Regions from separate parts of the Streptomyces sp. NBC_00286 genome, predicted to be linked through region 2. Evidence: riboswitches for the same ligand, from Rfam matches in the RefSeq annotation. Region 2 holds a riboswitch; the other holds the start of a gene.
What was found. Region 2 has a riboswitch for cobalamin ahead of OHT21_RS22155 ((2Fe-2S) ferredoxin domain-containing protein). Riboswitches for the same ligand answer to the same signal wherever they lie in the genome.
Positions count from the first base shown of each region.

Region 1: it holds a riboswitch for cobalamin, as region 2 does, so the genes downstream of both, OHT21_RS36655 (cobalamin biosynthesis protein) here and OHT21_RS22155 ((2Fe-2S) ferredoxin domain-containing protein) in region 2, are expected to answer to the same signal.

Region 1 covers NZ_CP108054.1:8,100,141-8,103,342, forward strand. Annotated here, with positions in the region: gene OHT21_RS36650 (cobyric acid synthase) at 1-375, opposite strand, end outside; gene OHT21_RS36655 (cobalamin biosynthesis protein) at 372-1,343, opposite strand; cobalamin riboswitch at 1,487-1,630, opposite strand; gene OHT21_RS36660 (hypothetical protein) at 1,723-1,944, opposite strand; gene OHT21_RS36665 (inorganic phosphate transporter) at 1,957-3,192, opposite strand.
Region 2 covers NZ_CP108054.1:4,849,933-4,853,134, forward strand. Annotated here, with positions in the region: gene OHT21_RS22145 (FecCD family ABC transporter permease) at 1-298, opposite strand, end outside; gene OHT21_RS22150 (ABC transporter substrate-binding protein) at 358-1,347, opposite strand; gene OHT21_RS22155 ((2Fe-2S) ferredoxin domain-containing protein) at 1,417-1,836, opposite strand; cobalamin riboswitch at 1,875-2,063, opposite strand; gene OHT21_RS22160 (alpha/beta fold hydrolase) at 2,246-3,202, opposite strand, start outside.

The DNA of each region.
Region 1 (3,202 bases), 3.3 Mb from region 2:
CCCGCCCGTCACCCCCCGCCGCCCATGTTCGAGGCGCTCCGCGCCGCCCCTCCATTCGTGGTAGCCGCGCGCGCTCAACTCGCCCACCGGTTTGCCCATCAGCACGACCTGACTGCTGCGGTCGCTGCCGGGCTTCAGCAGTACGGGGTTCATGAGCGCCGTCGGCTCGACGCGTGCGGCCTGTGCCTGCATGGCCTGCGCGCGACCGATCTCGGCGCCCTCGCGCGTGACGAACGAATTGAGGGACATGTTCTGCGCCTTGAAGGGCGCGACCTTGACGCCCTGGCGCACCAGCCACCGGCAGATCCCGGCCGTGACGACGCTCTTTCCGGCGTCGGAAGTCGTCCCGGCGACCAGCAGCCCACCGCCGCTCATGACGTACGCCCCTTTGCGATGAGCCGACCGGTGAGGAGCCGTCGCGTGACGAGCCGTCCGGCGACCGTCGCGCCGAGCGCGAGCCGGCTCACGCGTCGCGAGAGCCGTACGGCCCGCTCGATGTCGTCGACCTGGACGGCCCGTCCCTCGCCGTTGAGTACGGGTCGGTGCTCAACTCGCCCGCCGTACGACAGCGTTCCGCCCAGCTGTACGCCCAACGCCCCCGCGAACGAGGCCTCGACGGGCCCGGCGTTGGGGCTCGGGTGCTGGGCGGCGTCGGTGCGCCAGGCGTGTATGGCTCCGCGTGGATCGCCGCCCGCGACGGTCGCTAGGGCGGCGGTCAGCCGGGCGCCGGGCCAGCCCGTCACGTCGTCGAGCCGTGCCGAAGCCCAGCCGAAACGCCGGTACTTGGGCGATTTGTGCCCGACCATGGCATCCAGCGTGTTGACGGCCCGGAAGCCGACGAGGCCCGGCACACCCGCCACAGCGCCCCACACCAGCGCGCCGACCACCGCGTCCGAGGTGTTCTCGGCGACGGACTCGACGACGGCGCGGGCGATCCCGTCGGCGTCCAGCGCCTGCGGGTCCCGTCCGCACAGGTGCGGCAGTCGCTCCCGGGCCGTCTCGATGTCCCCGGCGGCCAGTGCCTGGCCGATGGCCCGGGCCTCGCGGCCGAGCGAAGTGCCGCCGACCACGGCCCAGGTGGCGGCCGCGGTCAGTGCGATCGAGGCGGTACGGGACGTACGTACGGACGTGGCGGCGAGGGCCGCGAGCGATACGGCACCGCCGGCGCATACGGCGGTGTGCAGGGCGCCCCACCCACGGTGGTCCCGCCACAGCACCCGTTCCACGGCGCTCGCGGTCCGGCCGAACGCGGCGACCGGATGTCCACGGCGTGGATCGCCGAGGAGTTGGTCACCGAGGAGGCCGGCGGCGGCGCCGTACGCGAAAACGCGATCGGCACGCATGGGGTCAGCCTGTCGCTACGTCAGGCAGAACCCTTGGGGTCCTCGAAACCCTCGTACTCGGCGAAACCCTCGTACTCGGCAAACTGATCCGCAACAGGCAGCCGCGCATGGCGATATGTCCTCACTCAGGGTGTCCGCGCCCTGGTTCGACGAGACCGACGGCGAGAGTTCCTGGCTCCCGGAGAACTGCTTCCCCGGTGACAGTGGCGGGACCGCGCCGGACTCACACCGGCTTCCTCTTCTGCCGCCGTACTTGGCTCGGGCAGTCCACCACGCCCACGAACAGCCGTCAACTTGCCGCTGACCTGCGACGGGAGAGTGTGCGAAGGCCCACACAGACGTGTGGGCCGACGGACGTGGGCGGGTGGGGTGTTGGGCGTCAGGCCACGATCAGGTAGATGCCGTACGCCACTGCCGCCGCGCATGCCGTGAAGCAGGCGTACGCGCCGGTCGTCGCCAGGAGCGCGGAGTTGCCCTGTGCGGAGGCCGATTCGCGGCGGGAGAGGCCGACGATGCCCAGGGTGAATGCGCCCACGAGGGCGACGGTGACGATGAGGCTGACTCCGAAGACGGAGCCGAGGGCTGCCCAGTCGATGTGCATGCGGTGGATTCCTCAGACCGTGGCGGTGCGGGTGGCGGGCTCGGTGTCCGGCTCTTCGACGTGGCCCGGCGGGGGCGGGGTGACGGCGGCGATGGCCGTGCCCATCACGTCGGCGGCTACTTCCGTGCCGTTGATGTCAGTTGTGCCGTCGGTGTCATTGACGTTCGTGTGGTCGATCACCTCACGGCGGGAGACCACCCAGATCGCGGCACTGGACGCGATCAGGAAGACGGCGACGAACGCGGTGCCCCAGGCGCCGAAGGAGGTCACGTACTCCGCGATCGCGGCGACCAGGGCCGCGGCCGGCAGCGTCAGGCCCCAGGCGACGAACATCCGGGTGGCGGTGGACCAGCGGACCACTCCGCCCTTGCGGCCGAGGCCCGCGCCCATCACCGAGCCGGAGACCGAGTGCGTGGTGGACAGGGAGAAGCCGAGGTGCGAGGAGGCCAGGATGACCGTGGCCGCGCTGGTCTGGGCGGCGAAGCCCTGCTGCGGCTGGAGGTCGGTCAGGCCCTTGCCCATCGTGCGGATGATGCGCCAGCCGCCGAGGTAGGTGCCGAGCGCGATCGCGAGACCGGCGGAGAGGATGACCCAGACCGGCGGGTCGGAGTCGGGGGCGATGGCGCCGCCGGTGACCAGGGCGAGGGTGATGATGCCCATGGTCTTCTGCGCGTCGTTCGTGCCGTGCGCCAGCGAGACGAGCCCGGCGGAGGCGATCTGGCCTGTGCGGTAGCCCTTCTTGGCGGCTTCGCCGTTCGCGTTCCGGCCGAGCCGGTACGTCAGCCGGGTGGCGAGCATCGCGGCGAGGCCCGCGACCAGCGGGGCGGCGATCGCGGGGATCAGCACCTTGGTGACGAGGACGTCGCCGTGCACCGCACCCATGCCGGCCGAGGCGATGGTGGCGCCGATCAGGCCGCCCATGAGGGCGTGCGAGGAACTGGACGGCAGGCCTACGAGCCAGGTCAGCAGGTTCCAGAGGATGGCGCCGACGAGTGCGGCGAAGATCACTTCGGGTTGGATGCCGGTCTCGTCGACGAGGCCCTTGGAGATGGTGTTGGCGACCTCGATCGAGAGGAACGCGCCGACCAGATTGAGTACGGCGGACATGGCCACCGCGGCTTTGGGCTTCATCGCGCCGGTCGAGATGGTGGTGGCCATCGCGTTGGCGGTGTCGTGGAAACCGTTCGTGAAATCGAACGCGAGGGCGGTGACCACCACTATCGCGAGGATCAGCGAGAAGTTCTCCATTTACCCGGTC
Region 2 (3,202 bases):
CGACCACCGCGCACAGCAGTACCCGGGGCAGCCGGACGTCGGTGACGATCGTCTCGCGCACCGGGGGCCACGTCGGTTCGGCCAGGGCGGGGTGCAGTTGGTGGAGCAGGATGCCCCACACCTCCCCGGCCGGGATCGTGACCGAACCGGCCGCGATCCCGAACGTCGCCGCCACCGCGACCAGGGCGCCGAGCCCGGCCAGCACCAGGGCGTAGGGGAGCCTGCGGCGGCCGGTCACGGACTGCGCGGCCCCGGGCCCGGGAGCGCTCTTGCCGACCGCCTCGGCAGTCCCTGGCATCCTGCCCGCGTCGGCCCCGTCGGCGTCTCGGCCGGCGGCGGCCGGCTCCGTCACACCGGTCACCGGAAGCGGTCCGGGTGAAGCTGACGGGCCAGCGATGAAACGGCCGCGGGCACCCGTACGCCCAGGACGGTGGAGGACAGCGGCAGCACCGCGAACCGCTGGTTCTTGATGGCGGGTACGTCCTTCAGAGCCGGGTTGGCGAGCAGGAACTCCTTCTTCTGGGCCACGGTCTGGTCGCCGTAGTCGTAGATGACGATGACTTCGGGCGCCCGCTCGGCCACCTGCTCGAACGACACGTCGCCGAAGGGCTTGTCGAGCTCGGCGAAGAGGTTGACCCCGCCGGCCCGCTCGATCATGTCGTTGCCGATGCCCGCGCCGCCCGCGGTGAAGGCGGTCTTGTCGCCGCTGTCGTAGACGAACAGCTTGACCGGCTCGACGCCGTCGAGGCGCTCCTCCACCTCGTCCAAGGTGGCGTGCAGCCGCTCGATCTGCCGCTCGGCCCGCGCCGGGACGCCGAAGACCTTGGCGACCTCGCGGATCTCCTTGTCCATCAAGGTCATGGTCACCGGCCCGGACGGGCACTCCTCGAGGTTGAGGCGCGTGTTGACGCCGGCCTTGGTGAAGGCGTCACGGGAGCGGCCCTCCTTCTCGTCGAAGGTGGAGGACCAGCCGCCGTAGACGAAGTCGGGCTCGGCGGCCAGCAGCGTCTCGTACGACGGGTACTCCTTCGACAGCACCTTGACCTTGTCGTAGGCGGCCCGGTAGTCGGGGAGGATCTCGTCATCGAGGTAGCCCGTGCCGACCATCGACTTCTCCAGCCCGAGCGCCAGCATCACCTCGGTCGCGTGCTGGTTCAGCGACACCGCGCGCTGCGGCGGGCGCTGAAACGTCGTCTTCACCCCGCAGTTGGACACGGTGACCGGGAAGCCCTTCGCGGCCGGGCCGTTGGCGCCACCGGCGTCGTCCTGGGCGCTTGCGCCGCATCCGGAGATCAGCAGAGCTGTGGCCATGGCCAGCAGATAGGACAGCGGGCGTGTGCCCGTCATGGGAGGTTCCTCTCGTACGGGTGCTACGGACGGTCGGCGCGCGGACGGTCGGCGCGCGGGCTGCCGGTCTCAGGAGACCGCGCGGCGCCGAGGCGGGGTGAAGGCGTAGAGGTCGAGGATCTCGGGCCGGGGAGCGATGCCGGGGCCGCCCGCCCTCACCCAGGCGGCGATGTCCTCGGTCGCGGCCGGGTCGTTGACCAGACCCAGCCAGACCGGCCGCGCCCCGGCGGCCCGTCCGGCGGCGGAGGGCTGCACGACGATCACGTTGGCCTGATCGCACACGTCCAGGCATGCGGAGACGCGTACGGGGGCGGCCTCACGGAGGCGCGCGGTCTGCGCCGCGTGATCGACGCCGGTCACTTTGGGACTGCCGCAGCAGCAGTCCCGGCACACGACGACCCGGCACGGCACCTGGCCGGGCGGTATCGCCTCGACCGGTCCCCTGCCCCCCGGGCTCTCGTACGCCCCCTCGGCCGGCCTCACGGGCATGCCGAACCACCCTCCTCCGGGGAAATCCGCCCCGGGTTCGTCGAGGAGGCGACCGCGTGAGTCTCCTGGCTCTCGGGTCGAAGCTCGTCCCGGCCTTCCCACCCGTCTCCGGGCAGTGGCCTGTTCGGGATCCGCTCGCCGATCACAGTGGCGGGACCGCGCCGGATTCACACCGGCTTCCTCGTCCGCCGTCGCCTTGTCGCCGAGCATCATCGCATCTGAGGCACGGCGCGTCATCAGGGCGGTACCCAGGGGGCGTTACGCCTCTTGCCCGACAGCCTCTTGCCCGACAGGCGAAGCCGACGCGCCCTCTGCGGCGCTTCCGGGAACACCACTGCCGGTTCGGCGTCGAGGCGTCTCTGGACCGGCTGGAGGAGAACGCCCGTGGAGGAGACCGGGCCGCGCGGCATCACGTCGCGCTGCGCTCGCTCGCCTCTCTCATGTCCCGCTCCACGGCCCGGTTCTGCGCGGTGTCCGGCTGTCCCGCCGCGCTGCCCGGACGTCCGGCGCGGAGCAGTCCGCTCCAGTTCTCCCGGCTCCAGTCGGCCGGGCCGGTGGTACGCGTGAACTCCTCGACGAGGGAGAGGAACCGCGCGGGGTCGGTGTGGAACGGGAAGTGCCCGGCCCCCTCGAAGATCTCCAGGCGGCTGCCGGGCATCGCCTCGTGCGCCCCGTACGCGTGCCGTACGGGCACCACGCTGTCCCGGTCGCCCCAGATCAGCATCGTGGGCATGCCCTCGGTGAGGTAGCAGCGGTCGAGCATGGTCACCACCTGGCCGCGCCAGTCGACCACGGCGCGCAGGGTACGGATGAAGGCGCTGCGCGAGGTCGCGTCGGGAAGCGCGTCCACGAGGGTGAGCAACTCCGGTGCGTCCTGGCCCAGATCGGTGTCGAGGAGTCGCATCAGGTGGGCGAACAGGCGTGCTTGCACACCCATGCCGGGCAGGCGCAGCGCGGAGAGCATCAGATGGGCGCCGGGCAGCGACACCGCCCGCAGGACCGGATTCACCTCGCGGCCCACGCCGCCCGCGCTGACCAGGATCAGCCGCTCCGTGCGCTCCGGGAACTGGTACGCGAACTGCATGGCGACGCCGCCGCCGAGCGAGTGCCCGACCAGCGTGGCCTGTTCGATGTCGAGCGTGGACAGCAGGTCGCGCACCCCGTTCGCGTACGCGGCGACCGAGTAGTCGGCCCGGGGCTTCTCCGAGGCGCCGTGGCCGAGCAGGTCGGGGGCGATCACCGTGTGGGTGCGGGCGAGGTCGGGGATGAGCTCGGCCCAGGTCGCCGAGGAGTCGCCGATGCCGTGGATCAGGACGAGTACCGGGCCCTGGCCGGCCATGCGGTAGGCACGGCGGTAGCCGTGCAC